Regions from separate parts of the Cellulosimicrobium funkei genome, predicted to be linked through region 1. Evidence: predicted binding sites of a transcription regulator. Region 1 holds the regulator's gene; each other region holds the start of a gene.

Region 1 (7,806 bases):
GCTGTTCCCGGGCTCCCCGGTCCGCCGGCTCATCTCACACCACCGTCACGTATCCGCCGATCCAGCCCTGCAGCGACGTCGTCCACGTCGTCCACAGGCCCGTGACCAGCGCCAGACCGATGAGCACCAGCAGCCCGCCGCCGATCCGCATGATCGCGAGACGGTGCCGGCGCAGGAACCCGAGCATGCGCTGCGAGCTCTGCAGCCCCAGCGCGATGAGGAGGAAGGGCACGCCCAGCCCGAGGCAGTACGCGACGCCGAGGATCGCGCCGCGCCCCGCCGACGCCTCGCTGAGCGACAGCGCCTGGACGGCGACGAGCGTCGGGCCGAGGCACGGGGTCCACCCGAGCCCGAACACGATGCCGAGCAGCGGCGCCCCCCACAGCCCGGCCTGCGGGCTCACGTGCAGGCGCCGCTCGCGCTGGAGGAAGGGCAGCGCGCCGAGGAACGCGAAGCCCATGAGGATGACGACCACGCCGAGCACGCGCGTGATGACGTCCTCCCAGCGGACCAGGTGCACGCCGATCGCGCCCGCGGCGAACATGAGCGCCACGAACACGAGCGTGAACCCGGCGACGAACAGCCCGACGCCCGCGAGCACGCGGCCCCGGCTCGGTGCCGCGACCCGGGTGGCCGTCGTCGTGCCCCCGGACGCCGTGCCCCCGTCGCCGGTGGTGGCGGCGGCCATGCCCGAGACGTAGCCGACGTACCCCGGCACCAGCGGCAGCACGCACGGGGACGCGAACGAGACGAGGCCCGCGATGACCGCGACGGGCACCGCGAGCAGCATCGAGCCGCTCCACACGGTCGTCGCGAAGGTGTCGCCGATGCTCGACGCGGCGCCCGCGGGGACCGCGGCGGCGAGGGGCGTGAGGACGGGCACGGTCAGCTCTCGGCGAGGACGTCGTCGACCAGGGCGGTGAGCGTCGAGCCCTCGACGAGCCCGATGACGCGCGCCGCGACGCGGCCCTCGCGGTCGAGCACGACGGTGGACGGCACGGCCTGGAGCGGGACGGTGCCCGAGAGCGCCGCGACGACCTCGCCGGACCGGTCGTCGATCGACGGGTAGGGGACGTCGAACCGGCGCTGGAACGCCTGGGCGGCGCCCGCCTCGTCGGTCGTGTTGATCCCGAGCACCTGCACGCCGTCGTCGGCGCGCTCGTTGGCGAGCGCCACGAGGTCGGGCGCCTCGGCCCGGCACGGCGCGCACGCCGCGTACCAGGTGTTGAGCACGACGACGTCCCCGAGCCACGCGCTCGTGTCGACCTGCTCGCCCTCGTAGTCCGTGCCCGTGAGCGCGACGACGTCGCCGCGCTCGTCGGCGTCCCACGTGCGGACCGACCCGTCGCCCGAGACGAAGCCCTGCCCCACGACGTCGGTCGAGGCGCCGGAGTCCTGGGCGCACGCCGCGAGACCGAGGGTCGCGGCGAGCACGACGGCGCCCGTCAGCGCACGGCGCACGGGTCGCCGACGCGACGGCAGGGCAGCGGCCCGCGCCTCGACGGAGAGGGGGCGCGCGGCACGCGCGCGCGAGTCGGCGGTCACGACGGCATCACGGGACGCACCCTGCCCGCGCTTCCTGAACGGGACCTGAGAGACGTGACCTCCGCCACGCCCGAACCGTGCAGTTCGGGCGCGACGGCCGTGGCGACAGCGCTGGACATGACCGACGTCACGCCCCGGAGACGGTCGCCGCGCCCGGGAGGAGGTCCGCGACCGGCTCGGTGTAGTGCAGGCCGACCAGGCGGTCGTCCTCGAAGTGCAGCGACGTGAGCGACGCGAGCGAGCACTCGCGCTTGCGCGGGTCGTGCCAGAGCCGGCGGTTCTCGAAGCTCAGGCGCGTGAGCCACACGGGGAGCTGGTGGCTGACGAGCAGCGCCTCGTGCCCGGCCGCCTCGTCCCGCGCGTCGGCGACGGCGGCCCGCATGCGCGCGACCTGCTCCACGTACGGCTCGCCCCAGGACGGGCGGAACGGGTTCCACAGGTAGGGCCAGTGCTGCGGGTGCCGCAGCGAGCCGTCGCCGACGCCGAAGGTCTTGCCCTCGAAGTGGTTCGCGGCCTCGATGAGCCGCTCGTCCGTGCCCAGCTCGAGCCCGAACTCCTCGGCGGCGGGCGTCGCGGTCTCCTGCGCGCGCTGCAGCGGCGAGGCCACGACGACCGTGAGGTCGGCGCGGGGGCGCGACGTGCCGTCGGGCCCGGGCTCGCCCGCGAGGTGCGCGGCGACCCGGCGGGCCATCTCGTGGCCGCGCTCGGAGAGGTGGTAGCCGGGGATCCGGCCGTAGAGGACGCCGTCGGGGTTGTGGACCTCGCCGTGGCGCAGGAGGTGGACGATGGTGGAGACCATGCCCACCAGTGTCCCGCACTCGGGGCGAGCGCACGCCACCGCGGGCCGGCGCGACGGGCCGGGACGGGCGGTCAGGCGTCGCGGTCGGCCTTGCACGCCTCCGCGACGGCCGCCATCGCCTCGCCCAGCGCCCGGAACTGCTCCGGCGTGAGCACGTCGACGAGGTACCGGCGCACGGCCGCGACGTGTGCGGGCGCCGACGCGACGAGCACGCGGTAGCCCTCGCTCGTCATCGCGCAGTTCACGCCGCGGCGGTCGCCCGAGCTCGCGGAGCGCCGGACCAGGCCGCGCGCCTCCATGCGCGCGACGGTGTGCGTCACGCGGCTGCGCGAGCGGGCGAGCCCGTCCGCGAGCGCCGACATGCGCAGCGTGTGGTCGGGGCTCTCGGAGAGGCGCACGAGCAGCTCGTACTCGTTGAGCGACACCTCGGACCGTTCCTCGTGGTCACGGCCGAGCGCCTCGATGAAGCGCACGGTCCCGTCGAGGTACGCGCGCCACAGGCGCTGCTGCTCCGCGTCGAGCCAGCGCGGCTCGGCGGCGGGGGCGGCGGGGGTGCGGACGGTGCTCGCCGTCGGGGTGTCGACGTCGTTGCGGGTCATGGGTCCTCGGCGGTGCGGGAGGGGCTGGGGGCGTGGGGGGTCGGAACATTGTTCCACCCCACGGGAATAGACGGACCGAGGGGTGCTGTTGATACGCTCGTTCCGAAGTTGAACGTTCAACCACTTGGTCCGCCAGGACCCCGACCACCCGCAGGAGCACCCATGGCCTCGTCGCTGCCCGCCGGCCTCACCGCCGGTACCTACGCCCTCGACGCGTCGCACTCGCAGGCGTCGTTCACCGTCCGCCACGCCGGGATCTCGAAGGTCCGCGGCACCCTCGCGATCACCGACGGCACGATCACCGTCGGCGACGACCTCGAGTCGACGTCCGTGACCGCCCAGCTCGACGCCGCGTCCGTGAGCACGGGCGACGAGAACCGCGACAACCACCTGCGCAGCGCCGACTTCTGGGACGCGGAGAACAAGCCGACGTGGACGTTCACGTCGACGCGCATCACGAGCGACGGCGACGACTACGTCGTGGCCGGCGACCTGACGATCAACGGCGTCACCAAGCCGGTCGAGCTCGAGACGGAGTTCGCGGGCACCGCGACCGACCCGTTCGGCAACCCGCGCGCCGGCTTCGAGGCGACCACCGAGATCTCGCGCAAGGAGTTCGGCCTCACCTGGAACGCCGCGCTCGAGACCGGCGGCGTGCTCGTCGGCGACAAGATCAAGATCGCGCTCGACGTCTCGGCCATCAAGCAGGCCTGACCGTCGTCCCGGGCACGTCCCGGGCGAGACCGGCGCCCTCCGGCAGGGGTGCCGCCCCGAGGGGCCGCGTGCACCGGCACGCGGCCCTTCGTCGTCCCCCGGGCCCAGGCGCCGGGGCCGCTCAGCGCTCCTGCGACGCCGCGAGGGCGCGGGCCTGCGAGTGGAACGCGAGGATCTGCAGCTCGCTGCCCACGTCGACGCCGCGCACGTCGACGTCCGCCGGGACCTGGAGCGCGCGCGGCGCGAAGTTGAGGATCTCGCGCACCCCCGCCGCGACCACGCGGTCCGCGACCGCCTGGGCGTGCGCCGCAGGCGTCGCGAGGACGACGATCGACACCTTCTCGCGCTCCACGACCTCCTCGAGCGCGTCGACGTGCTCGACGACGAGGCCCGCGGCCCGCGTCCCGACGACGTCCGGCGACGCGTCGAGGAGCGCCGCCACGTGGAAGCCGCGCTGCTCGTAGCCCGAGTAGTTCGCGAGCGCGTGCCCCAGGTTGCCGATCCCGACGATCGCGATGCGGTGCTCGTCGACGAGGCCCAGGGCCTCGGTGATGTACTGCGCCAGCGAGTCGACGTCGTAGCCCACGCCGCGCGTGCCGAACGACCCGAGGAACGACAGGTCCTTGCGCAGCTGCGCCGGGCCCACGCCGGACAGCTCCGCGAGCTCGACCGACGACGTCGTCCCGACGCCCCGCGCCACGAGGTCCCGCAGCGCGCGCAGGTAGGACGGGAGCCGCGCCACCGTCGCGCTCGGGATCCCCGGCGCCGTCACCTCACCGACTACCTGCTCAGCCACCGTCACTCCGTCGTCCAGGGACCGTCCTCGTCGACGGTCACGCTCCACGGGAGGAATCATCCCAGGTCCGCGCGCGGCGCCGAAATCCGGGCCACCGCACGCGCCAGCCGGCGCGCGTCCACGCGCCAGAACCCCTGCTGCACCCCGCCGACCGTGACGACCGGCACGTACTCGCCGTACTGCTCGCGCAGCGCCGGGTCGGTGCCCGGCGCGTCCAGGTCGACCTCCGCCCACGCGACGCCCGCCTCGGCGCACACGTCCTCGACGACCGTCCGCGCGTCGTCGCACAGGTGACAGCCCGCGCGACCGAACAGCAGGACGGGGGCGGGGGCGTCGGAGGTGCTCACGCCTCCCAGGGTACGAGGCCCCGGCGGCCCGACCGCCTAGAGTGGAGGCATGGCGACGTCTCCCGGCCCGGGCCCCGACCCGACCTCCCGGCCGACGCTCCCCGAGGAGGCGCCCGCGCGCGCCCCCGGGCCGCCGCACCGCACCGCCGCGTTCTTCGACGTCGACAACACGATCATCCGCGGCGCCTCGTCGTTCCACCTCGCGCGCGCCCTGTACCAGCGCGAGTTCTTCTCGACGCTCGACATCGTGCGCTTCGCCGTGCACCAGGCCCGTTACCTCGTGTTCGGCGAGAACAAGCAGCAGATCGACCGCATCCGGTCGCGCGCGCTCGCGCTCATCGCCGGGCGCTCCGTCGCCGAGGTCACCGCGATCGGCGAGGAGGTCTACGACACCGTCCTGTCGCTGCGCATCTACCCCGGCACGCGTCGCCTACTCGACGAGCACCTGGCGGCCGGGCACCAGGTGTGGCTCGTCTCCGCGACCCCCGTCGAGATCGGCGAGCTCATCGCGCGCCGGCTCGGGACGACGGGCGCGCTCGGCACCGTCGCCGAGCACGAGGACGGCTTCTACACGGGGCGGCTCGTCGGCGACATGATGCACGGCCGCGCGAAGGCCGCCGGGGTGCGGGCGCTCGCCGAGCGCGAGGACATCGACCTCGAGGCGTCGTACGCGTACGGCGACTCGCTCAACGACGTCACGATGATGGAGGCCGTGGGGCACCCGTGCCCCATCAACCCCGACGCCCGGCTGCGCCGCCACGCGCAGGACGTCGGCTGGCCCATCCGCGAGTTCCGCGGGCGCAGGCGCCGCGTCGCGCGCAGCAGCGTCCGCACCGCGAGCTGGGCCGGCGCCGCCTGGGCCGCCGCGCTCGTCCTGCGCTCGGTGCGCCGCGCCGTCGACCGGCGCATCGCCCGCCTCTGACCCCGCCCGGGCCGCGCCCGGAGACGCGTCGAGCCCGGTCCCTCGGGAGGGGCCGGGCTCGACGACGGGTCGGCGCGTCAGGACGCGCGCGACGTCACTTCTTGTTGCGACGCTGGTGACGCGTCTTGCGAAGCAGCTTGCGGTGCTTCTTCTTGGCCATGCGCTTGCGGCGCTTCTTGATGACGGAGCCCATACGGTCCTCGCAATGCTCGAGCGGCGTGTCGGTCGGCGACCGGTCGACCGGCCGCGGGTGGTCCACGGTTGATCGGGGCCCCGGCGACCACGAGGGCGCCGCAAGCCGACCAACACGAGAGAAATCCGCCCCCTAGCCTACCCGCTCGCGCCCGTGCCCCGGTACGCGACCGGTCGCGGGACGTCTCAGTCGAAGTGCGCGTCGAGGCCCAGCAGCGGGAAGACGGCCCGGCGCGTGGCCGCGACGGCGCGGTCGACGTCGTCGTCCGGGTCGTACCCGCTGCTCCACCGCCGGACCTCGACCTCGGGCCCGAACGCGAGCGGTGCGTCGAACCCGGCGACCTCCGCGACGCGCTCGCGCCACTCCGCGGGCAGGGGCACGCCCGCGGTGACGGGCCGGTGCACGACCTCCCCCACGACGGCCGACCACACGAGCGGCACGACGCGCGCGATCGCGTACCCGCCCCCGCCGAGCGCGAGCCACCGCCCGTCGGTCAGCTCGTGCGCGAGCCCGTGCATCCAGGTCGTGGCCGTGCGCTGCGCGTCGACGGACACGTCGAGGTCGGACAACGGGTCCTCGCCGTGCGCGTCGCACCCGTGCTGGGTGACGAGCACCTCGGGGCGGAACGCGCGCAGCACGGGCGGCACGACGGCGTCGACCGCGCGCAGCCAGCGGGCGCCGTCGGTGCGGCGCGGGAGCGCGACGTTGACCGCCGTCCCCTCGGCGCCGGGGCCCCCGAGGTCGGTCGGGTGGCCCGTCCCGGGGAAGAGCGTCGCGCCGCTCTGGTGGACGGAGACGGTGAGGACACGCGGGTCGTCCCAGAACGCCTCCTCGACGCCGTCGCCGTGGTGGGCGTCGAGGTCGACGTACGCGACGCGCTCGACCCCGTCGTCGAGCAGGCGCCGGATCGCGACGGCCGCGTCGTTGTAGACGCAGAAGCCCGACGCCGCGCCCGCCTTCGCGTGGTGCATGCCGCCCGCGACGTTCACCGCGTGCCGGGTACGGCCCGCCGCGATCTCGCCCGCCGCCTCGTACGAGCCCGCGACGATCCGCGCGGCCGCCTCGTGCATCCCGCGGAAGACCGGGTCGTCCTCGGTGCCGAGGCCGCGGGCCGGGTCGGGCGTGCCGTGCTCCGACGCCGCGCGCACCGCCGCGACGTACGCGGGCTCGTGCACGAGCTCGAGCACGTCGTCGGGCGCGGGCTCGGGCCGCACGACCCGCAGGTCCGCGTCGTCGTCGAGCAGGCCGAGGGCGCGCACGAGCCCCATCGTCAGGTCGAGCCGGGCCGGCGCCATCGGGTGGCCGGGACCGAAGTCGTAGCCGAGGAGCTCGGGGCTCCACACGACGCAGGCTCCGGGCGCCGCAGCCGCCCCGGTCGGGGCGGGCGACGACGTCGGGTCGGTCGTGGGCATGGCTCACGGTAACGCCCGACGGCGCGCCCCCGCCCCACCGACCGCGCGCCGGACCGCGCGGGACCGCCGGTCCGGGCCTCCGCCGGGTCTCCACGAGCCCCGGTGCGGCGTCCGGGCCCGCGAGCGGGCATGATGTCCCGGCGCCGGAGCGGCGACATGACGGGCCACCGGGCCCGTGGCAGAGTGGCGCGAGTGGTGAGGGAGGCTCCATGCCGACGAGCATGACCGGGCGCCTGTTCAGGGGGCGGGAGATCGTCGACCGCCTCGCCCGACAGTCCCCCGCCCGCCTCGCCGTCACCGTGTTCGCCGCCGTCATCGCCGTCTTCACCGCGCTGCTCATGGCGCCCTGGGCGACGGCGAGCGGCCGGTCCGCGCCGTTCGTCGACGCGTTCTTCACCGCCACGTCCGCCGTGTGCGTCACCGGTCTCGTCGTGGTCCCCACGGGGACCTACTGGTCGGGGTACGGGCAGGTCGTCATC
Region 2 (7,806 bases), on a different contig from region 1:
ACCGCGATGCGGTCCGTCGTGCAGGTGCTGCGCCGCGGCACCGAGGCCGACGGCGGCACCGCGGCCCTCGCCCCGACGCCCGACGGCGACCGGGCTGCGGACGAGCTGCGCGCGGCCGCCCGCCGCCTGCGCGACGCCGGGCGCGCCGTCGACCTCACGCTCCCCGACCCGTGGCCCGCGACGAGCGCCGAGTCCGGCCTCGCCGTCGTCCGCATCGCCCAGGAGGCCCTGACCAACGTGCTGCTGCACTCCCTCGCCCACGACGTGACCGTGACGCTGACCGACCGTGCGGGCGACCTGCGCCTGCGCGTCCACGACGCCGGACCGCCGCTGCCGAGCACCGACGGGCGGCAGGGCCACGGCCTGACCTCCATGCGCGAGCGGGCGCTCGCGGCCGGGGGCGCGCTGTCCGCCGGGCCGGACGGGCGCGGCGGCTGGACGGTCGAGGCGCGAGTCCCCCGGGCGGCGGCGTGAGCGCCCCCGGCACGGGCACGACGCCGGTCCGCGTCGTCGTCGTGGACGACCAGGCGACCATCCGCCTGGGCCTGCGCATGATCCTCGACAACGAGCCGGACGTCACGGTCGTCGGCGAGGCCGGGGACGGGGAGACGGCGGTCGCCATGGCGCGCGCCCTGCGCCCCGACGTCCTGCTCATGGACGTGCGCATGCCCCGGCTGGACGGCATCGAGGCGACCGCGCGCATCGTGGCCGACCCCGAGCTCGCGGCGGTGCGCACGCTCGTCCTCACGACGTTCGACGACGACGAGTACGTCTACGGCGCGCTGCGCGCGGGCGCCGCCGGGTTCCTCCTCAAGGACGCGGACCCGCAGTCGCTCGTCGACGCCGTGCACCGCGTCCACGCCGGCGACTCACTGCTCGACCCGGCGGTCACGGGCCGCATCATCTCGACCTACGTCGAGCTCGCCCGGCAGGCGCCGCTCGCGGCCTCCGACGCCGTCGAGACCGGGTCCGCGGTCACCGGCCTCGACGCGGCGACCCCGCGCGAGCGCGAGGTCCTCCTCGCGGTCGCGCGCGGCCTGTCGAACCGCGAGATCGGGGCGGAGCTGCACCTCACCGAGGCGACCGTGAAGAGCCACGTGCGGTCGCTGCTCACCAAGGTCGGGCTGACGAACCGGGTGCAGCTCGTGATCCTCGCGTACGAGGCCGGGTTCGTGCGGCCGGGCGGCACGGCCTGAGCCCGGCTCACGCCTCCGGGGGCAGGCCCTCGACCGTGCGCCCGAACGCCTCGACGATGCGCCACATGTCGCCGAGCAGCACCTCGAGGCGCTGCTCGAACCCGTCGCCCACGTAGACCCACGTGTCGTGCGACCCGTCCCTGCGGTGGAGCGACACCACGAGCTCCGACGCCGACCGCTCGTCCCGGTGCACGCCGTCCGGCGACGCGTGCGCCGCGAGGGTCGTGGCGGGCACCGTGAGCTCCGGGCCGAGGTGCTTGCGGTCGTGCGGGTGGTCGCCCTCCTCGTGGACGGCCACGCACCACGGCGGGCAGTCGTCCACCTGCCAGGACGGCCTCCCGAGCGGCGAAGCCCACACTGCTGATCCCCCTGTCGTGCTGTCGAGCACGTCGGTCATGCCGATCACCTCCCCGGCGACGGGACCATGATGCCGGGGGCGTCCGACACGCCGGACCGCGCCGTTACGAAGGCGGTGGACGGAGGAGCGAGACGGGGTCGACGTCGAGCCGCTCGGCGAGCTTCTCGACCGAGCGGAGGGTCAGGTTGCGCTCCCCGCGCTCGACCCCGCCCATGTACGTCCGGTGGACGCCGAGGAACTCGGCGAAGTCCTCCTGGCTCATCCCGCGGCCGACCCGGAGGGTCCGCAGGTTCTCACCCAGCGCGCGCTGCAGATCTCCTTGCACGCGTGCAACCGTCACCCAGCGCTACTCCTCGGTCTACAGACTTATCGGTATCACCCCGTTCTCGAACGACCCCCTCCCCCGCTCCGCGAGGGGCGCCCGCGCGACGCGTGCTACTCATAGATAGCACATCGCGGGCCCTCTCGTCACACGACGGAGCCCGACGGCGGAAGGGGACTCGCGCCGTCGGGCTCCGGGTTTCGTGGGGCCGGGAAGGGTCAGCCGGCCGCCACGCTCCCGGCAGGCGGGGTCGCCGCCTGCCCGTCCTCGGTGCTCGCGCCCTCGTGGGCCGCGAGACGCTCTGCCCGCACGACCTCGCGGCTGCTGCCGCGGTAGGCCGCGACGAGGATGTCGCGCATGTCCTCCAGGACCGGCATCCGCGGGTTCGCCGGGGCGCACTGGTCCTCGAACGACCGGAGCGCGAGGTCGTCCAGGCGGCTCATGAACGCCCGCTCGTCGACGCCCTGCGCGGCGAACGTCGCCTCGATGCCCACCTTGGCGCGCAGCTCCTCGACCGCCCTCGCGTACGACTCGACGCCCTCCTCCGGGGTGGAGGCCGGCAGCCCGAGGTGCTTCGCGATCTCCTGGAACCGCTCCGGGGCCACGTAGCGCTCGTACTTGGGCCAGCTCGTGAGCTTCGTGGGCACCTGGCCGTTGTAGCGGATCACGTGCGGCAGGAGCACCGCGTTGGTGCGCCCGTGCACGAGGTGGAAGGTCGAGCCCACGGTGTGCGCCATGGCGTGCACGATGCCGAGCATCGCCGAGCCGAACGCCATGCCCGCGATGGTCGCCGCGTTGTGCATCTTCTCGCGGGCCTTCGGGGCCGCCGCGCCCTGCGTGACCGAGTCCTCGATGTGCTCGAAGACCATCTTGATCGCCTGCAGGCACAACCCGTCGGTGAAGTCGTTCGCGTAGACGGAGACGAACGCCTCGGTCGCGTGCGTGAGGGCGTCGAAGCCCGAGTCGGCCGCGAGCTTCGCCGGCATGGTGTCCGTGAGCACGGGGTCGACGATGGCGACGGTCGGGGTGAGCGCGTAGTCGGCGAGCGGGTACTTGAAGCCCGTCTCCGGGTCGGTGATGACCGCGAACGGCGTCACCTCCGCGCCGGTGCCCGACGACGTCGGGATGCACACGAGCTTCGCCCTGCCCCCGAGCTCGGGGAACTTGTACGCGCGCTTGCGCACGTCGAAGAACTTCTCGCGCATGTCGGAGAACTCGATCTCCGGGTGCTCGTAGCGCAGCCACATGACCTTGGCAGCGTCCATCGGCGACCCGCCGCCGATCGCGATGATCGTGTCGGGCTCGAAGTCGCGCATCGACTCCGCGCCGCGGTTCACCGTGCCGACGCTCGGCTCCGGCTCGACCGCGTCGATGATCTGGATCGCGACCTTCTCCTCGCGGCGGGCGAGGACGTCGAGCACGCGGTCGACGACGCCGATGCGGCTCATGACCTTGTCGGTGACGATCGTGACGCGGTGCACGTCGCGCATCTGCGCGAGGTACTGGATCGAGTTCGGCTCGAAGTACGTCTTGGCGGGCACCTTGAACCACTGCATGTTGTTGTTGCGCCGCCCGATCCGCTTGACGTTGATGAGGTTGACCGCCGACACGTTGTTCGACACCGAGTTCGCGCCGTAGCTGCCGCAGCCGAGCGTGAGCGACGGGAGCAGCGCGTTGTAGATGTCGCCGATGCCGCCGAGCGACGTCGGGCTGTTCCACAGCACGCGCACGGCCTTCACGCGCGACCCGTAACGCTCGACGAGCGCCTCGTCGGACGTGTGGATGGCGGCCGAGTGGCCCAGGCCGTCGAGCTCGACCATGCGCTCGGCCATGCGGACGCCGTGCTCGGTGTCACGCGCGCGCAGCACGGCGAGGACGGGCGTGAGCTTCTCGCGGCTCAGCGGCTCGTCGGGGCCGACGTCGTCGATCTCGGCAAGGATGATCGACGTGTCGTCGGGGACCTCGAACCCCGCCTCGCGCGCGATCCACACGGGCGACTTGCCCACGACCTTCGGGTTGAGCTTCGCCCCGGCGCAGTTCGTGCCGTTCGCCTCGACCCCGAAGATGAGGCGCTCGAGCATCGCCTTCTCGGCGGGCGTCACCCGGTAGGCGTGCAGGCGGGCGAGCTCGCGCATCGCGTCGTCGTAGATCACGTCGTCGAGGATCAGCGCCTGCTCCGAGGCGCACACCATGCCGTTGTCGAACGCCTTCGACATGACGACGTCGTTGATCGCGCGGCCGAGGTCGGCGCTCTTCTCGACGTAGGCGGGGACGTTGCCGGCCCCGACGCCGAGCGCCGGCTTGCCGGCCGAGTAGGCCGCGCGGACCATGCCGTTGCCGCCCGTGGCGAGGATGAGCGCGACGCCGGGGTGGTGCATGAGCGTGCTGGTCGCCTCGATCGACGGGTGCTCGACCCACTGGATGCAGTCGTCGGGCGCGCCGGCCGCGACCGCGGCGTCGCGCACGATGCGGGCCGCCTCGACCGACGAGCGCTGCGCGCTCGGGTGGAACGCGAACACCACGGGGTTGCGCGTCTTGAGCGCGATGAGCGACTTGAAGATCGTGGTCGACGTCGGGTTCGTCACCGGCGTCACGGCGCACACGACGCCGACGGGCTCGGCGATCTCGACGACGCCCGTGAGCTCGTCGCGCCCGATGATGCCGACCGTCTTCAGGTTCGCCATCGAGTTGGGCACGTGCTCGCACGCGAAGATGTTCTTGGTCGCCTTGTCCTCGAAGACGCCGCGCCCGGTCTCGGCGACGGCCATCTGCGCGAGGTGGCCGTGCTGGTGCAGGCCGGCGACGGACGCCTTGAGGACGATCCGGTCGACGTCCTCCTGCGTGAGGCTCATGTACTGGTCGAGCGCCTTGCGGGCCCGCTCGACGAGGACGTCGATCTCGTGCGTCGTGCGGGTGTCCTCGGTGCGGTTCTCGACCTTCGTGCTGGCGCTCTTCGCGCTCATGCGTCCCCTCCGGTGCCCGACCTCGCCGGGCGTCGGCCGCGGGTGTGCCGGGGCCGGGATGCCCCGGCTCCTTCGGCGGTCTCTCTACTTGTGAAGGTTTTCACAAGGCGCTCGTGCCCACAAGGGTCGAGCCCCGATGCGGGCCGAAGGTCCCCGCCTCCTCGTGACCTCCGCACCACGGGCCGCGCGCCGTAGGGTGGGTGACCATGACCGCCGAGCAGACGACGAGCCCCTCGCCCGCGACCGAGAGCCGCGCCGCGACCGACCGACCCGACGGCACCCCCCACGACCCGTACCTCTGGCTCGAGGAGGTCGAGGGCGACGAGGCGCTGGCCTGGGTCCGCGCCCGCAACGCCGAGGTCGCCGACACGCTCGAGACCGCCGACGAGTTCGCCGCGACCGAGCGCGCGATCCGCGAGGTGCTCGACTCCGACGCGAAGATCCCCGAGGTCTCGAAGATCGGCGACCGGTACTACAACTTCTGGCGCGACGCGCAGCACGAGCGCGGCGTCTGGCGGCGCACGACGCTCGAGTCCTACCGCACCGACGACCCGGAGTGGGAGACCGTCCTCGACCTCGACGCGCTCGCCGCGGCCGAGGGCGAGTCGTGGGTCTGGCACGGCGCGAGCGTCCTGCGCCCGACGCCGGAGCAGCTCGCCGCGGGCGAGCCGTGGCGGCACGCGCTCGTCGAGCTCTCCCCCGGCGGCTCCGACGCCGACGTCACGCGCGAGTTCGACCTCGTGGAGAAGCGGTTCGTCGCGCCGGAGGACGGCGGCTTCCACCGCGCCGAGGCCAAGGGCTCGCTCGGCTGGATCGACGCCGACACCGTCTACGTCTTCACCGACTTCGGCCAGGGCACGCTCACGCCGTCCGGGTACCCGCGCGTGGTCAAGCGCTGGACGCGCGGCACCCCGCTCGACGCCGCGGTGACCGTCTACGAGGGCACCGACGACGACATGTACATCTCGGCCTGGCGCTCGCACGCGCCCGGGTTCGAGCGCGACTTCGTGCACCGCTCCAAGGCGTTCTACTCCGACGAGCTCTACCTCGCCGAGCGCACCGGCACGCCCGAGCAGCGCCTGACGAAGATCGACGTCCCCGACTCCGCCGAGGTCGGCGTGCGGCGCGAGTGGCTGCTCGTCGAGCTGCGCGACGACTGGACCGTCGGCGGCGCGACGTACCGCGCCGGGTCGCTCCTCGCGGCCCGGTTCGACGACTTCCTCGCGGGCGACCGCGGCTTCACCGTGCTCTTCGAGCCGACGGCGACGACCTCCCTCGCCGGCGCCACGTGGACGCGCCACCACCTCGTCGTCAACGTGCTCGACGACGTGAAGAACCGGCTGCACGTGCTGACGCCGCCGGACGCCGGTGGCGCCGTCGGGCAGGAGGCCGCGGACGCGCCGTGGGTGCGCTCGGAGATCCCGGGCCTGCCCGCGCTGGGCACGGTCGCCGTCGGGGCCGTCGACCCCGTCGACACCGACGACCTCTGGCTCGTCACGACCGACTACCTCACGCCGACGACCCTCTCGCTGCTGTCGCTCGGCGAGCACCCGGGCGACGCGGGCGCGCCCGAGGTCGTCAAGTCCAACCCCGCCTTCTTCGACGCCGACGGCATGACGGTCGCGCAGCACTTCGCCACGTCCGACGACGGCACGCGCGTGCCGTACTTCGTCGTGGGCCGCGCGGACCTCGTCGCGGGGGCGGGCGACGGCGGTACCGGAACCGGCATCGGCACCGGCACCGCGCCCACGCTCCTGTACGGGTACGGCGGCTTCGAGATCTCGCTCACGCCCGCGTACTCCGGCGCGCTCGGCCGCGCGTGGCTGTCGCAGGGCGGCGTCTACGTCGTCGCGAACATCCGTGGCGGCGGCGAGTACGGGCCCGCCTGGCACCAGGCCGCGCTCAAGGCGAACCGGCACCGCGCCTACGAGGACTTCGCCGCCGTCGCGCGCGACCTCGTGGTCCGCGGGATCACCACGCCCGAGCACCTCGGGATGGAGGGCCGCTCCAACGGCGGCCTGCTCGCCGGCAACATGCTCACGCAGTACCCCGAGCTGTTCGGCGCCGTCATCGTCGGCGTGCCGCTGCTCGACATGCGCCGCTACACGAAGCTGCTCGCCGGGGCGTCGTGGGCCGCGGAGTACGGCGACCCGGACGACCCCGAGCAGTGGGAGTTCATCCGCACGTTCTCGCCGTACCACCTGTTCGACGCCGAGCGCGAGTACCCGCCCGTGCTGTTCACGACGTCGACGAAGGACGACCGCGTCCACCCGGGCCACGCGCGCAAGCTCGCCGCGAAGATGCTCGGCGAGGGCAAGGACGTCACGTACTACGAGAACATCGAGGGCGGCCACGGCGGCGCCGCGAACAACGCCCAGGCCGCGCACATGGCCGCGGTGCACTACCGCTTCCTCGCCGAGCGCCTCGGCTGACCGGGCGCTCCCGCCGGGCCGAGCAGGCGGTCCTGGCGCGTCCGCGAGACCGGACGCGCCAGGACCACCTGGTCGGCGAGGTGCGGGCCGGCCTCAGGAGTGCGGCACCGTCGCGGTGATGAGGGTGCCGTCCTCGCGGCGGTTGCCGGAGAGGGCGCGCAGGCTCGGGCGGCCCGGCCTGACCGGGCCCTGGCCGTCGAGCGCGACGCGCGCGACCTCGCCCGGGACGACCTTCACCTGCTCGCCCCGCACGACGACCTGCGCGCCGTCGCCGGTCTCGGCGTCGAGCTCGATCGCGTCGGGCAGCACGGTGACGCGCAGCCGCGAGCCGCGCCACTGCACGCGGAACGTGAGCGACTCCCACTCCTGGGGCAGGCGCGGGTCGAACGTGAGGTCGCCCTCCGAGTCGCGCATGCCGCCGAACCCGTACGCGAGCGCGGACCACGTGCCGCCCGCGGACGCGACGTGCACGCCGTCGGACGCGTTGGCGTGCAGGTTCGCGAGGTCGACGAAGATCGACGACACGAAGTACTCG
Region 3 (7,806 bases), on a different contig from region 1:
GATGCCGGCGTCGGCCGCCGGGATCGAGCCGAGGATCGCCGACGTCAGCGGCGCGACCGTCATCGCGAGGCCCAGGCCGAAGAGCACGAGGCCCGGCAGGACCTGGGTGACGTACACGGCGTCGTCGGTCGTCGTGAGCAGGAGCAGGTAGCCGGCCCCACCGACGATCGGGCCGAGCGTCATGAAAAGGCGCGGGCCGTAGCGGCCCGCGAGCGCCCCGAACCGCGTCGACAGGGCGAGGAGCACGAGCGTGACGGGGAGCTGGGCGAGCCCGGCGGCGGTCGCGCTGTACCCGCCGACCTGCTGGAGGAAGAGCGTGACGACGAACCCGCCGAAGTACAGCGCGCCGTAGATCGCCGCGGTCGCGAGGTTGCCCCACGCGAAGTTGCGCACCCGGAACAGGCGCGGCGGCAGCATCGGGTCCGGGGCGCGGCGCTCCCACCCCACGAACGCGGCGAGGCACACGACCCCCACGGCGAACGGTCCCCACACCACGGGGCTCGCCCACCCGAAGCGGCCCTGCTCGATGAGCGCGAACACCGTCCCCGCGAGCCCGACGGCGGCGAGCGTCGCCCCGAGCGTGTCGATGCGCCGTCGTCCGCCCGGGCCCGCCGCGGCGTCCGGCTCCTCCGCCGCGGACCGGGGGACGCCGCGCAGCAGCCACAGCGTGACGGCGACGGGGAGCACGTTGATCCAGAAGACCCAGCGCCACGAGATCGCGTCGATGAGGACGCCGCCGAGCAGCGGCCCGACGAGCGACGCGGTGCTGGTCCACGCGGTCCAGGAGCCGATCGCGCGGGCCTGCCGCTCGCCGTCGAACGTGGAGATGATCATGGCGAGCGAGCTGGGCACGAGCAGGGCGCCCGCGACGCCCTGGAGGCCGCGCGCGACGACGAGGACGAGGCCGTCGGGCGCGAGCGCGCACGCGACCGACGTCACGGCGAACCCGACGAGCCCGATCGCCATGATGCGGCGGCGCCCGTGGACGTCCGACAGCGACCCCGCCAGGAGGATGAGCGCGCCGAGCGTGATCATGTAGGCGTCGACGACCCACTGCTGCAGCGCGAGACCCGTGACGGGCCCGGTGGTGAGCTCGGCGGAGATCGCGGGCAGCGCGACGTTGACCACCGAGCCGTCCAGGAACGACACGAACGACGCGAGGACCGCGACCACCAGCACCCGCTGCTGCACCCTCACGCCCTCACGCTACGACGGTCGCGGCGATCAGGCGTTGGGAGCGACGTCCGTCCCCGCCCCGCGGCGGCGCGGAACGACGCGCGACGACGCCGTCCGCCCGGCGGGTCCGGGCACCTCCTCGACCTCGAGGCCGGCATCGGCGATCATCGCGAGGTCCGCGGCGGCGTCCTGCCCCTCCGCCGTGAGGTAGTCGCCGAGGAAGAGCGAGCTGGCCACGTGCAGGGCGAGCGGCTGGAGTGCTCGCAGATGGAGCTCCCGCCCGGCGCCCAGGCGCAGCTCGGCCCGGGGCAGCGCGAACCGCGCGGCGGCGAGGATCCGCAGGCACCGTTGCGGCGTGAGCTCGTGCCGGCCCGCGAGCGGGGTCCCCTCGAAGGGCACGAGGAAGTTGACCGGGACGGAGTCCGGTTCGAGCGCCCGCAGCTCCAGGAGCACGTCGACGAGCTGCTCGGGGGTCTCCCCCGCCCCCGCGATGAGCCCCGAGCAGGCCGACAGCCCGGCGCCCTGGACGCGCTGGACGGTCGCGACGCGGTCCGTGTGGCCGTGGGTCGTGCAGATCTCGGGGTAGGCGTCCTCCGACGCGTTGAGGTTGTGGTTGTAGGCGTAGGCACCTGCGTCGCGCAGGCGCTCGGCCTGGCCGTCGGACAGCAGCCCGAGGCACGCGCAGACCTCGACGCCGGGGTGCTCCTCGACGATCCGGGCCACGACCCCGCAGACGCGGGTCACGTCGCGCTCCGTGGGGCCGCGCCCGCTCGCCACGAGGCACACGCGCGACGCCCCGGCGTCGATCCCCGCGCGCGCCGCTCCGAGCGCCTCGGGCGCACGGAGCCACGTGTACCGCAGGATCTCCGCCGCGGACCCGAGGCGCTGGGAGCAGTAGGTGCAGTCCTCGGGGCACAGCCCGGACGTGAGGTTGACGAGGTAGGCGAGCTTCACGCGCCGGCCGAACCACCGGCGTCGGACCCGGGCCGCCGCGGCGACGACGTCCAGAAGGTCGTCGTCGTCGGTCGCGAGGACGGCGAGGAGGCTGTCCGCGGAGGGCGCCTCCTCGCGCGTCGTGGCGGAGACGAGGTCGTCGAGCAGCGCGGCGAGGTCGTGGTCCATGGGTCGATCGTGGCGACGCGCGCCGCGCGCGCCCGTGCACGGTCTCTCCAGCGTCGCGTTCCGCCGACCGGGGAGCCCGACGACGCGTTGGTGACGGTCCACAAGACCGGTGGGGCGAGACCGTCGCTCTCCCCCAGGCGCAGGTCGCACCCCGTCGGTCCCGAGACTCGTCCGCGACATACCTAGCGGTAGGTATGGTCGCCCGTTAGGCTCGGACCATGCCGTCCGACACGCGACCCGAGCCACGCGCGGAGGCGCCCGGCTCGAACCGGGACCGCCTCGTCGCCGCCGCGCAGGAGCTGTTCTGGGCGCAGGGCGTCGGCGCGACGAGCCCGCGCCAGGTCCTCGCCGCGAGCGGCGTCGGGCAGGGCAGCCTCTACCACCACTTCCCCACGAAGCACGACCTCGCCGCCGCGGCCGTGCACGCCACGACGACCGCGGGCCTCGACGCCGCGCGCCGCGACCTGGGCGCGCAGGGCTCCGCCGTCGAGCGCCTCGTCCGCTATCTCGAACGCCCGCGGCCCGCGCTGGCCGGCTGCAAGGTCGGGCGCCTCGTGAGCGACCAGGCCGTCATGGACGACGCCGCGCTCGCCGCTGAGGTGCGCGCCTACTTCCGCGGGCTCGTCGACCTGGCCGCCGCCGTCCTCGTCGAGGGCGGGCTGCCCGACGACGCGGCGCGCGACCGCGCGCACGCCGCCGTCGCCGTCGTGCAGGGCGGGTACGTCCTCGCGCGCGCCCTCGACGACCCGGACGCGATGTCCGCCGCCGCGCGGGGCTTCGTCGCCCTGCTCGACCCGCTCCCGACCACCTCGGAGGACGCATGACCGACGCCGACCGCCCGACCCTGCGCGAGCGCCTGCGCGCCCTGCCCGTCTTCGGCCCCGACCTCCCCGGTCTCGACGTCGACGCCGCACCCGACGACCCGGGCACGCTCTTCGTCCGCTGGCTCGACGACGCGATCGACGCCGGGCTGCCCGCACCGCACGCCGCCACCCTCTCGACCGCCGACGCCAGCGGCCGCGTGGACGCCCGGACCCTCATCCTCAAGGACGTCGACGGCGACGGGTGGGTCTTCGCGACACGCGCCGACTCCCCCAAGGGCGTCGCGCTCGCGCAGAACCCGAACGCCGCCCTGACGTTCTTCTGGCGCGAGCACGGTCGGCAAGTCCGCGTGCGCGGGCCCGTCGTGCCGCTGGACGCCGAGACGTCCGCCGCCGACTTCCTGGACCGGTCCGACTTCTCCCGCGCGACCGCCCTCGCCGGGTCGCAGAGCGCCCCGCTCGCGTCCCGCGCCGCCTACCGCGAGGCATGGGACGCCGCCCTCGACCGCGTGCGGGCGGAGCCCGGGCTCGTCCTCGACGCCTGGACCGCGTACGCGCTCGAGCCGACGAGCGTGGAGTTCTGGGCGTCGTCGGGCGCGGGCCAGACCCGCCTGCGGTACACCGCGGCGTCCGGCGCGCCGACCACCTGGACGAAGGAGCTGCTGTGGCCCTGACCGACGCCCCCGCCCTCACCCCGCCCGACGTCGAGGAGGTCCGGCGCGACGCGCGCGCCGCCCTCGACGCGGTGACCGACGCGGCGCGCGGGCTCGACGCCGCCGGGCTCGACGCGCCGTCGGCCCTGCCCGGGTGGTCGCGCAGCCACGTGCTCGCGCACGTCACCGCCATCGGCGAGGCCATGGCACGGCAGGCCGAGCGCGCCGCGCGCGGCGAGCTCGTCGAGGTGTACGACGGCGGCGCGGCCGGGCGCGAGGACGGCATCCGGACGGGCGCGCTGCGCTCCGTCGCGCAGCACGTCGCGGCACTCGATGCGCTGGCCGACCGCCTCGACGCCGCGTGGCCCGCCGCCGGGTCCCCCGGGTGGTCCGCGCCGGTGACGTACCGCGACGGCACGGTTGCGGACGCGCTCGTGGCCTGGTGGCGCGAGGTGCGGATCCACGCGGTCGACCTCGACGCGGGCGTCGGTCTCGACTCCTGGCCTCCCGCGCTCGGGCTGCACCTCCTCGACTTCCTCGGGGTCCGGCTCGCGGACGACGTCGTGGTCGCGCTCGACGGGGAACCCGGAGACCTCGTCGTGGGCGCCGGCGGCTTCCACGTCGGACCGGGCGCTCTCCGCATCGGACCGGGCGCCCTTCGCGTCGGACCGGGCGGCCTCCGCGTGGATGCCGGACCTGAGCCCGCGTCCGAAGCCGAGCCCACCTCCGGGGCCGCGGCCTCGCCTGCGCCCGCGTCCGCGCCCGGCCGGGGCGCCGTCGTCGTCCACGGCCGCCTCACCGACGTCGCCGCCTGGCTCGCGGGCCGCACCCCCGGCGCCGAGCCCACCGCCCGCCTCGCGGGCGAGCCCGTGAGCCTCCCCGAGATCGGCCCCTGGCCGTCCCCGTACTCCCCGCCGCAGGAGAACCCCACCCCCGCGAGGTAGAGCCCCGGTCGGCCGAGGTAGAGCCCTGGTCCGCCAGGTAGAGGCGTGGTCGGCTGGCGCACGCGGACCACGGCTCTACCTCGCGAGACCACGGCTCTACCTCGCGGGAAGACGGCTCGGACCCGGCCGGATCGCGCGGTACGCGACGTCCGACCTGCCCGGCTCGGGACCGAGGTCCCGCGAAAGTGTGACGCACGCCCGTGACGCACCGCACAGTTAGTGCACTCTTTCACAAGCGTAGGATCGACATGTGTCGAGTCGAGCGAGCAACCCCGCAAGCAGCGCAGACCAGATCGACGTAGCCCTCATCGGCGGTGGCATCATGAGCGCCACGCTCGGGGCACTCCTGAAGGTCTTGGAGCCCACCTGGAAGGTGCGCATCTACGAGCGCCTGGACGCCGTGGCGCAGGAGTCGTCGAACCCGTGGAACAACGCCGGGACGGGTCACGCCGCCCTGTGCGAGCTGAACTACACGCCGGAGAAGCCGGACGGCTCGATCGACATCACCAAGGCGGTGAAGATCAACGAGCAGTTCGAGGTGTCGCGCGAGTTCTGGCACCACCTGCTCACGACGGGCGCGCTGCCGCAGCCCGCGAGCTTCATCTCCCGCACCCCCCACATGACCTTCGTGCGCGGCGCGGAGAACGTCGACTACCTGCGTCGCCGCTTCGAGACGCTGCGCCGCCACCCGCTGTTCAGCGAGCTCGAGTTCACGGACGACCCGGCGGTCATCGCCGAATGGGCCCCGCTCCTGGTCGCCGAGCGCGACGGCGACGAGCCGGTCGCGGCGACGCGCGCGACGAGCGGGACGGACGTCGACTTCGGCGCCCTCACCGAGCAGCTCGTCGACTACCTCGTCTCGGAGGGCACGCAGCTCTACCTCGAGCACGAGGTGAAGAACCTCAGGAAGACGAAGGACGGCCGCTGGCGCCTGACGGTCAAGGACCGCTCGTGGAACGCCCCGAAGCGCCGCTCGACCGTCGAGGCCCGGTTCGTGTTCGTCGGCGCCGGCGGCGGCGCGCTGCCGCTGCTGCAGGCGGCCGGCATCCCCGAGGCGAAGGGCTACGGCGGCTTCCCGATCAGCGGCGAGTTCCTCCGCACGGACGACCCGGAGCTCGTCGCCCAGCACCAGGCGAAGGTCTACGGCAAGGCCGACGTCGGCTCGCCGCCCATGTCGGTCCCGCACCTGGACACGCGCGTCGTCGACGGCAAGACGTACCTGATGTTCGGCCCCTACGCCGGGTTCAGCCCCAAGTACCTCAAGAAGGGCAAGTACCTCGGGCTGTTCACGTCGCTGCGCCTGCACAACCTCGGCTCGATGGTCGGCGCGGGCCTGAAGAACCTCGACCTCACCCAGTACCTGGTGGGCCAGCTCCTCGCGAGCCCGGAGACCAAGTTCACCGCGCTCCAGGGCTTCATGCCCACCGCGCACCCCAAGCACTGGGAGACCATCACCGCGGGCCAGCGCGTCCAGGTGATCAAGAAGGACAAGGACGGCAAGGGCGTCCTCGAGTTCGGCACCGAGGTCATCGCGGCGTCCGACGGCTCGATCGCCGGCCTGCTCGGCGCCTCGCCGGGTGCCTCGACGGCCGTCCCCGCGATGATCGACCTGCTCGAGCGCTGCTTCCCCGCCCGCTTCACCAAGTGGCGCCCGGAGCTCGCGACGATGATCCCGAGCCTCGGCCACGCCCCGTGGGAGGCGCACGAGCTCGAGGGCCTCGACCAGCTCACGGGCGACGCGGACGTCGACGCGGTCGGCTCGCGCGCCTGACCCGAGCGACACCGCTCCCCCGCGAACGGCCCGGACCTCCACGAGGTCCGGGCCGTTCGTGCGTCCGGAGACGCCGCACGCGGTCGAGCGGCGCGGCCGGGCGGCTCCGCACGCGAGGGCTCAGCGCGCGAGCGGCGTGCCCCGGGTCCCCGGCCGCCGCGGCGCGGCGGGCGCGTTCGCCCCGGGGCGCCCGCCCGGCACGGCAGGAGCGGCGCGCGCGCCGTCGCGCACGGCCGGGTTCGGCACGACGCGCCGCAGCACGAGCTCGGCCGCGACCTCGTGCGGGTCGACGACGGCGGCCGGCTCAGCCGGTCGCGACGCCGCGGCGCGCAGGTCGGCGTCCAGCCGCTGCGCGTCGCGGTCCCAGCGCTCGCCGTGCACCGACCGGTCCCCGCGCGCGTCCCACGCGGCGCCGTCGGGCCACGCGCCGTCGGACCCGGCGGGGAACCACGGACGGGCCGGGTCCTCGCGGCGGACCGCGAGGGCCGCGACCGTCGGGCCGACGACGAGGAGAAGAGCCACCACACCCCAGAAGATGTCCATGGCTCCACCCTCGCGGCGCACGACCCGCGCCACGAGTGGCAGCACTGACACCTCTCGACAAGATCCTGCCAGCGGCGTAGCGTGCCGAGCATGGTGCGATCCGTCGCGGCCGTCGTGTGCGACGGCCTGGCCCCGTTCGAGTTCGGCGTCGTGTGCGAGGTCTTCGGCCTCGACCGCAGCGACGACGGCGTCCCGTCGTTCGACTTCCGCGTGTGCGGCCCGGTCGCGGGCCGTGCCGTCCGCACGTCGGTGGGCGCGCACGTCGTGCCCGACCACGACCTCTCCGCGACGGACGACGCGGACCTGGTCGTCGTGCCGGCGATCCGCATCGGGACCGACTACCCGCCCGCGGTGCTCGACGCCGTCCGCCGCGCGTCCGACCGCGGCGCCCTGCTGCTCAGCGTGTGCTCGGGCGTGTTCGTGCTCGCGGCCGCGGGCGTCATCGAGGGACGGCGGGTGACGACGCACTGGATGCACGCCGACGAGCTGCGCCGTCGTTACCCGAGCCTCGACATCGACCCCGACGTGCTCTTCGTCGACGACGGCAACCTCATCACGAGCGCCGGAACGGCGGCGGGCATCGACGCGTGCCTGCACCTCGTGCGCCGCGAGCTCGGGGCCCGGGTGGCGAACACCATCGCCCGGCGCATGGTCGTGCCGCCCCAGCGCGACGGCGGGCAGCGCCAGTTCATCGAGCGCCCGGTGCCCGAGTGCGAGGAGGACTCGTTCGGGGAGCTGCTGGAGTGGATGACCGACCACCTCGACGAGCCGCTCAC
Region 4 (7,806 bases), on a different contig from region 1:
GCCAGCGCTCCATCCGGGACTGCGCCGCGTCGAGGAACGCCGTCTTGTCGCGCGTGTAGTCGTCGTAGTCGTCGGCGTCCGCGTGGCGCGCGGCGAGGTCGCGCTTCGTCGCCTCGTACGCCGCGGCCTCGGCGGGGACGGCACGCAGCCAGTCGCGGAACGCGACGACGTACGCCGCGAACGGCGAGTCGAGGCGGCGGACGTGCAGGATCACGGGCGGCTCGTCCTCGTCGCCGGGGCGGGTGAGCAGTCGCTTGGCGTAGAGCTCGGGGGCGGGGTCGGCGCCCGGGCGCGGGACGTCCCGGTAGACGCCGGGCGAGTCCGGGCGCGCGCCGCGCTCGATCGAGAACCCGAGCGGCCCGAGCGCGGCGTCGAGCTCCGCCTCGGAGGGCAGCGGCGCGACGCGCACCTGGAGGTCGATGATCGGCTTCGCCGCGAGCCCGGGGACCGCCGTCGACCCGATGTGCTCGACCACGACCGGGCTCGTGCCGTCGGGGCTCGCGAGGTCGGCGAGCGCGCCGGCGGCGCGCTCGGTCCACCGCCTCCCGCATTCGGTCCATCGGGGGTCGTGGGCGTCGACGGTCGCTGCAGGCACCCGCGCACCCTACGACCCGACCCCGCCCCGGGGAGCGCGCACCCGCCGAGACGGGAGAAGTGGCCCCGGGAGCACGGCGGTCCGGGCCACTTCTCACGTCTCGGCGAGCGGGCGCTCGTCAGCGGGTCGGGTCAGTACGTCGTCAGGCCGTGGGCGCGGAACTGGCCGCGCACGCGCTCGGTGAGCTCGGCCGACGGCGCAGGCGTGTCGTCGAGCTCGTAGGTGCGCCCGAGCGCGTCCCACTTGTCACGGCCCATCTGGTGGAAGGGCAGCACCTCGACGCGCGTCACCGTGCCGGGCCGGATCGCGTTGAGCGACGCCGCGTACGCGGCGACCTTCTCGACGTTGTCCGGGTCGTCGGTGAGGCCCGGGACGAGCACGAAGCGCACCCAGACCTCGGGCGCGTGGCCAGTGAGCCCGCGCTCGGCGATCCGTCGCCCGAACCGCAGGGTCGGCTCGAGGTCGCGGCTCGTGACCTTCGTGTAGGTCTCCGGGTCGCCGGACTTCACGTCGAGCAGCACGAGGTCGGTGTCGTCGAGCATCGCGTCGGTCGCGTTGGCGCCGAGGAAGCCCGACGTGTCGAGCGCGGTGTGCACGCCCATCGCCTTCGCACCGCGCAGGACGCGCGCCGCGAACGCGGGCTGCATGAGCACCTCGCCGCCGGAGAGCGTGAGCCCCCCGTGCGTCGCCCGGAACACGGGCAGGTAGCGCCGGACGCGCCCGAGGAGCTCGTCCGCCGTGACGGGCCTGCCGTCCTTCATCGCGAACGTGTCGGGGTTGTGGCAGTACAGGCACCGCAGCGGGCACCCGTTGAGGAACACGGTGAGCCGGGTCCCCGGCCCGTCCACGGCGGTGACGAGCTCCCAGGAGTGGACCGAGCCGAGCTCGCCCGCGCGCATCGCCGCGAGCTTGTCGGCCCGGTCCACGTCCGCGACCGTCAGCCCGTCCAGGCCCGCGCCGGCCCGGCGCGCGTGGCCCACGGGCGTGCCCGACGCCGCGGGCTCGGCCGCGGAGGTCGGGACGCCCGGGACCTCGAGGCGCGTGGCGTCGTCGGGCAGGGTGCCCCCGGCGACGCCGCACCCGCGCGACGGGCGGACGGCGGGGCCGGGAAGGGTGACGGTCATGGCTGGCTCCTCAGCGCTCGTCAGAGCGCGCCGTGGAAGGTGCGCGAGAGCACGTCCAGCTGCTGCTCGCGCGTCAGGCGGACGAAGTTCACCGCGTACCCGGACACGCGGATCGTCAGCTGCGGGTAGTTCTCCGGGTGGTCCATGGCGTCCAGGAGCGTCTCGCGGTTCAGCACGTTGACGTTCATGTGGTACCCCTCGGACCCGATGTAGGCGTCCAGGAGGCCGGCGAGGTTGGTGACCTGCTCCTCCTTGGTGCGCCCGAGGCCGCTCGGCACGACCGTGTTGGTCAGCGAGATGCCGTCCTGCGCCTCGTCGTACGGCAGCTTGGCCACCGACAGCGCCGAGGCGAGCATGCCGTGCGTGTCGCGCCCGTTCATCGGGTTGGCACCCGGGGCGAACGGCTCGCCGGCGCGGCGGCCGTCAGGCGTGTTGCCCGTCGCCTTCCCGTACACGACGTTCGACGTGATCGTCAGGACCGACTGCGTGGGCACCGCGTCACGGTACGTCGGGTGCGTGCGGACCTTCGCCATGAACCGCTCGACGAGGTCGACGGCGATCGCGTCGGCCCGGTCGTCGTCGTTGCCGAACGTCGGGTACTCGCCCTCGGTGACGTAGTCGACGACGAGGCCGCGCTCGTCGCGGACGACGGAGACCTTCGCGTGCTTGATCGCCGACAGCGAGTCCGCCGCGACGGACAGGCCCGCGATGCCGCACGCCATGGTCCGCAGCACGTCCTTGTCGTGCAGCGCCATCTCGATGCGCTCGTACGCGTACTTGTCGTGCGACCAGTGGATGCAGTTGAGCGCCTCGACGTACGTCGCGGCCAGCCAGTCCATCGTCGCGTCGAACTTCGCCATGACGTCGTCGAAGTCGAGCACGTCGCCCTCGACGGGCGCCGCCACGGGCGAGACCTGCTTGCCGGAGATCTCGTCGCGGCCGCCGTTGATCGCGTAGAGCAGCGTCTTGGCGAGGTTCACGCGAGCGCCGAAGAACTGCATCTGCTTGCCGACCCGCATCGGGGACACGCAGCACGCGATCGCCGCGTCGTCGCCCCAGTGCTGGCGGATGAGCTCGTCCGACTCGTACTGCACGGCCGAGGTGTCGATCGAGACCTGCGCGCAGTAGTCCTTGAAGCCCTGCGGCAGCTCCGGGCTCCAGAAGACCGTCATGTTCGGCTCGGGGGCCGGCCCGAGGTTGTAGAGCGTCTGGAGGAACCGGAACGAGTTCTTCGTGACGAGCGGGCGCCCGTCCTCGCCCATGCCGCCGATCGTCTCGGTGACCCACGTCGGGTCGCCGGAGAACAGGGCGTCGTACTCGGGTGTGCGCAGGAACCGCACGATGCGGAGCTTGATGACGAAGTCGTCGATGATCTCCTGCGCCTCGGACTCCGTGATGCGGCCGGCCTCGAGGTCGCGGTCGATGAACACGTCGAGGAACGTCGACGTGCGGCCGAGCGACATCGCGGCGCCGTTCTGCTCCTTCACCGCGGCGAGGTAGGCGAAGTAGAGCCACTGCACGGCCTCGCGGGCCGTCGTCGCCGGGCCGGAGATGTCGTAGCCGTACGAGGCCGCCATCTCCTTGAGCTCGCCCAGCGCGCGGATCTGCTCCGCGTGCTCCTCGCGCTCGCGCACGACCTTCTCGCTGAAGGGCTGCGTGTCGAGACCGAGCTTGTCGAGCTTCTTCGCGGCGATCAGGGCGTCGACGCCGTAGAGCGCGACGCGGCGGTAGTCGCCGATGATCCGGCCGCGGCCGTAGGCGTCGGGCAGGCCGGTGATGATGTGCGAGCTGCGGGCCGCGCGCACGTTCGGCGGGTAGACGTCGAACACGCCCTGGTTGTGCGTCTTGCGGTACTCGGTGAAGACCTTCCGCAGGGTCTCGTCGACCTCGTAGCCGTACGTCTCCAGCGCGCCCTCGACCATGCGCCAGCCGCCGTTCGGCATGATCGCGCGCTTGAGCGGGGCGTCGGTCTGCAGACCGACGATCACCTCGTGCGCCTTGTCGATGTAGCCCGGCGCGTGCGCCGTGATGCCGGCGGGCGTGCGGGTGTCCACGTCGTAGATCCCCATCTCCCGCTCCTCCGGGAACATGGCGGACAGCGTGCTCCAGATGCCCGTCGTGCGTTCCGTGGGGCCGGCGAGGAACGACGCGTCGCCCGTGTACGGGCGGTAGTTGCGCTGGATGAAGTCGCGCACGTCGACCGTGTCGCGCCACGGGCCGTCGGTGAAGCCCTCCCACGCAGGGACGTGCGCGGTGTCGCGCTGCGGGTCGACGGCGCCCGCCCCCGTCGCGCGGCCGCCGCTCGTCGTGCCGGTTGCCTCGGAAACGCTGGTCATCTGGACCTCCCTCGTGCCTGACGCGCGGGTCCGCGCGCCGGCCGGACCCGCCGGCCTCGCGAGGTCCCGGGTGGGGCCCTCGGCCGAGGTTCCGACGGGCTCCTTCGCCACCTCCAGGCTAGGTTCCCGGAGCCCGCCGCGGAGGCGTTCGGGACCGCCTGGGGACCTAGGTCCCGAGGCGGGCGGGACCCGGCAGGAACGGCGAGATTCCGCGGTTCCTCGCCCCCGCAACACCCCTGCCGAGGAGGTCTTGTGATGACCTTCACAAGCCCTCCGGCCCTCACCCTGGGGACCCCGCGCCGCCGTCGTGACGCACGACACGGGCGCGGGTCACACGCTCGCCGGACGTGCCGCGCGCATCCGTGTGAGACTGCCCGGGTGAAACGCACCGTAGGGGTCGAGGAAGAGTTCCTGCTCGTCGGCGACGACGGGCAGCCCGTCGCCCGCGCGGCCGAGGCCCTCGAGGCCTCCGGCACCGACGACAAGGGCGGAGGCACCGGCTCGCTGGAGTCGGAGTTCATGGAGGAGCAGCTCGAGACCGCGACGCACCCGCGCCGCGAGATCGACGAGCTCGCGACCGAGATCCGCGAGGGCCGGCGTCGCGCCCAGGAGGCCGCGGACCGCGTCGGGGCCCGGGTCGCCGCGCTCTCGACGTCTCCCCTGCCGTTCGAGGGCACGACCGTGTCGCGCCTGCGCTACCTCGAGGCGCGCGCCGCGTTCGGCCTCACCGCGCGCGAGCAGCTCACGAGCGGCTGCCACGTGCACGTCGCCGTCGCGGACGACACCGAGGGCGTCGCGGTGCTCGACCGCATCGGGCCGTGGCTCGCGACGCTCCTCGCGCTGAGCACGAACTCGCCCTTCTGGCAGGGCCAGGACAGCGGGTACGCGAGCTTCCGGTCGCAGGTCTGGTCGCGCTGGCCCACCTCGGGCCCGACGCGCGCGTTCGGCTCGCCCGAGGCGTACCGCGCGGCGGTCGACGGCCTCGTCGCGACCGGCACGATCCTCGACGAGAACATGGTCTACTTCGACGCCCGCCTGTCCTCGCGCTACCCCACGGTCGAGATCCGCGTCGCGGACGTGTGCCTCGACCCGGACACCGCGACGCTGCTCGCGGCGCTCGCCCGGGGTCTCGTCGAGACGGCGGCCCGCGAGGCCGCCGACGGCGCGCCCGCGCCCGAGCTGCGGCCCGAGATCCTGCGCACCGCGTCCTGGCGCGCCGGCCGCTCGGGCCTCGAGGAGGACCTCGTCTCGCCCCTCACCTGGCGCCCGGCCCCCGCGCACGACGTCGTGGGCCAGCTCGTCGCGCACGTGCGCGACGCGCTCGTCGACGCCGGTGACCTGGACGCGGTGACCGAGCTGCTCGGGCGCCTGTGGTCGGGGGGCAACGGTGCCGCCCGGCAGCGCGCGTGGCACGCGGCGTCCGGCGGCGACCTGCGCGCCGTCGTCGAGCAGGCGGTCGAGGTCACCCACTCCTGACCGACGCGACGGCCCGCGGCGCACCTGCGCCGCGGGCCGTCCGCGTGTCCGGGGCCGCGCACCCGGGAGCCGGGTGCGCGGCAGGGGTCGTCAGCCGCGTGCGAGCGCCGCGAGCGCGTCCAGCACGTCGCGCGCGACGTCCGCCCCGGTGAGGCGGTACGCGGACACGACCTGGTCGCGCGTGGCGTGGTCGAGGAACTGCGCCGGGAGACCGATCGGGTGCACGGGCGTGCGCACGCCCGACTCCAGCGCCCGCTGGGCCAGCAGCGCGCCGACACCGCCGTCCGCGACGCCGTCCTCCACCGTCACGACGAGGTCGTGCTCCCCGGCGAGCTTGACGAGCGCGCTCGGCATCGGGAGCACCCACGTGGGCGACGCGACCGTGACGTCGACGCCGTGCGCGGTGAGCGACTCCCCGGCGTCGAGCGCGACGCGGGCCATCGAGCCCAGGCCGACGAGCAGGACGCGGCGCGGACCACCCGGCGCCGCCGCGGCGGGGGCGGCCTCGTCGCCCGCGACCGCGGGCACGGCGAGCAGGTCCACGCCGTCGACGGACTCGACGGAGGGCAGCGCGTCCGAGAGCGCGCCCTTCGGGTACCGCACGACCGTCGGGGCGTCGTCGACGTCGACGGCCTCGCGCAGCGCGGTCCGCAGGGTCTCCTCGTCGCGCGGCGCGGCCAGGCGCAGGCCCGGCACGATGCGCAGCATCGCCATGTCCCACATGCCGTTGTGGCTCGCGCCGTCGTCGCCCGTGATGCCCGCGCGGTCGAGCACGAACGTCACGCCGGCCTTGTGCAGCGCGACGTCCATGAGCACCTGGTCGAACGCGCGGTTGAGGAACGTCGCGTACACCGCGACCACCGGGTGCAGCCCGGCGAACGCCATGCCGGCCGCGGACGTCGCGGCGTGCTGCTCCGCGATCCCGACGTCGAACGTGCGCTCGGGGAACGCCTGCGAGAACGGCTTGAGACCGACCGGCTCGAGCATCGCCGCGGTGATCGCGACGACGTCGGACCGCCGCCGCCCGATCTGGACGATCTCGTCGGCGAAGACGCTCGTCCAGCCGAAGCGCGAGGGTGCGACCGGGAGCCCGGTCTCCGGGTGGATCTTGCCCACGGCGTGGAAGCGGTCGGCGACGTCCTGCTCGGCGGGCGTGTAGCCGCGGCCCTTCTCGGTGAGCGCGTGCACGATCACGGGCGCGCCGTACGCCTTCGCACGGCGCAGCGCGTGCTCCATGGCCTCGACGTCGTGGCCGTCGACCGGCCCGACGTACTTGATGCCGAGGTCCTCGAACATGCCCTGCGGCGCGACGACGTCCTTGAGGCCCTTCTTCAGGCCGTGCAGCCACTCGTAGGCGAACCGCCCGGGCGCGCCGGACCGGTTGAGGGTGCGCTTGCCCCACTGCAGGAAGCTCTCGTAGCCGTGCGTGGTGCGCAGCGTCGACAGGTGGTGCGCGAGGCCGCCGATCGTGGGCGAGTACGAGCGCCCGTTGTCGTTGACGACGACCACGAGCCGGCGGTCCTGGCTCTCCGCGATGTTGTTGAGCGCCTCCCAGGCCATGCCGCCGGTGAGCGCGCCGTCGCCGATGACCGCGACGACGTGCCGGTCGGTGAGGCCGCGCACGACGTTCGCCTTCGCGATGCCGTCGCCCCACGAGAGCGCGGTGGACGCGTGCGAGTTCTCGACGACGTCGTGCTCGGACTCGGCGCGCGACGGGTACCCGGACAGCCCGCCCTGCTTGCGCAGCGCAGAGAAGTCCTGGCGCCCCGTGAGGAGCTTGTGCACGTAGGACTGGTGGCCCGTGTCGAACACGAAGGTGTCCGTGGGCGAGGAGAACACGCGGTGCATCGCGATGGTCAGCTCCACGACCCCGAGGTTCGGGCCGAGGTGGCCGCCCGTGCGGGAGACGGAGTCGACGAGGAACGCCCGGATCTCCGCGGCGAGCTCGCGCGCCTGCCCCGGGGTCAGCCGTTGCACGTCCTCGGGCGAGGTGATCGTGCCAAGCAGGCTCATGCAGATGCTCCGTTCCGTTCCCGTGCGACCAGCCCGACAACTCTAGGCCGTCCGGGCCGATGACCTGCGCCGCGGTGCGCCGGGCGACGGGACCTTCACGTCATTGACGCACACTCGCGCCGCGGACGCACGGACGCGACGTTCGTGGAATTCTCCTTCCGCAGTGCGGACAACGGCGGGGTGCGACCTCGTAGGATGGAGCCATGCGCTTCCTGCCCGGACAGTCCCCCGCGACCGACCTCACCTACGGCGACGTCTTCCT

The links. Region 1 encodes Rex, which represses fermentation and respiration genes when NADH is low (regulators of the CRP and FNR family bind a similar motif). Its sites were predicted from a motif close to CTTGTGAANNNNTTCACAAG; they were not measured.
Region 2: adhE (bifunctional acetaldehyde-CoA/alcohol dehydrogenase) is a predicted target of Rex. The motif match lies at 4,927-4,946, and genes of this name have one in related genera.
Region 3: mqo (malate dehydrogenase (quinone)) is a predicted target of Rex. The motif match lies at 4,933-4,952, and genes of this name have one in related genera.
Region 4: pflB (formate C-acetyltransferase) is a predicted target of Rex. The motif match lies at 4,305-4,324, and genes of this name have one in related genera.

The regions. Positions count from the first base shown of each region.
Region 1 covers NZ_FTMI01000001.1:42,931-50,736, forward strand. The annotation lists gene resB (cytochrome c biogenesis protein ResB) at 1-33, opposite strand, end outside; gene BXA05_RS00180 (cytochrome c biogenesis CcdA family protein) at 35-829, opposite strand; gene BXA05_RS00185 (TlpA family protein disulfide reductase) at 886-1,461, opposite strand; gene BXA05_RS00190 (histidine phosphatase family protein) at 1,673-2,344, opposite strand; gene BXA05_RS00195 (MarR family winged helix-turn-helix transcriptional regulator) at 2,416-2,943, opposite strand; gene BXA05_RS00200 (YceI family protein) at 3,106-3,657, shown strand; gene BXA05_RS00205 (redox-sensing transcriptional repressor Rex) at 3,779-4,453, opposite strand; gene BXA05_RS00210 (glutaredoxin family protein) at 4,510-4,800, opposite strand; gene BXA05_RS00215 (HAD family hydrolase) at 4,850-5,722, shown strand; gene BXA05_RS00220 (30S ribosomal protein bS22) at 5,817-5,915, opposite strand; gene BXA05_RS00225 (acetoin utilization protein AcuC) at 6,101-7,327, opposite strand; gene BXA05_RS00230 (TrkH family potassium uptake protein) at 7,537-7,806, shown strand, end outside.
Region 2 covers NZ_FTMI01000006.1:281,037-288,842, reverse strand. The annotation lists gene BXA05_RS16090 (sensor histidine kinase) at 1-474, shown strand, start outside; gene BXA05_RS16085 (response regulator) at 471-1,196, shown strand; gene BXA05_RS16080 (DUF6907 domain-containing protein) at 1,204-1,593, opposite strand; gene BXA05_RS16075 (helix-turn-helix domain-containing protein) at 1,658-1,879, opposite strand; gene adhE (bifunctional acetaldehyde-CoA/alcohol dehydrogenase) at 2,095-4,839, opposite strand; gene BXA05_RS16065 (prolyl oligopeptidase family serine peptidase) at 5,046-7,271, shown strand; gene BXA05_RS16060 (glycoside hydrolase family 65 protein) at 7,365-7,806, opposite strand, start outside.
Region 3 covers NZ_FTMI01000005.1:189,962-197,767, forward strand. The annotation lists gene BXA05_RS14065 (MFS transporter) at 1-1,197, opposite strand, end outside; gene bioB (biotin synthase BioB) at 1,225-2,298, opposite strand; gene BXA05_RS14075 (TetR/AcrR family transcriptional regulator) at 2,517-3,122, shown strand; gene BXA05_RS14080 (pyridoxine/pyridoxamine 5'-phosphate oxidase) at 3,119-3,793, shown strand; gene BXA05_RS14085 (maleylpyruvate isomerase family mycothiol-dependent enzyme) at 3,784-4,716, shown strand; gene mqo (malate dehydrogenase (quinone)) at 4,967-6,487, shown strand; gene BXA05_RS14095 (hypothetical protein) at 6,608-7,030, opposite strand; gene BXA05_RS14100 (helix-turn-helix domain-containing protein) at 7,121-7,806, shown strand, end outside.
Region 4 covers NZ_FTMI01000003.1:559,224-567,029, forward strand. The annotation lists gene BXA05_RS10730 (GrpB family protein) at 1-595, opposite strand, end outside; gene pflA (pyruvate formate-lyase-activating protein) at 727-1,719, opposite strand; gene pflB (formate C-acetyltransferase) at 1,740-4,055, opposite strand; gene BXA05_RS10745 (carboxylate-amine ligase) at 4,434-5,531, shown strand; gene dxs (1-deoxy-D-xylulose-5-phosphate synthase) at 5,622-7,544, opposite strand; gene BXA05_RS10755 (GuaB1 family IMP dehydrogenase-related protein) at 7,748-7,806, shown strand, end outside.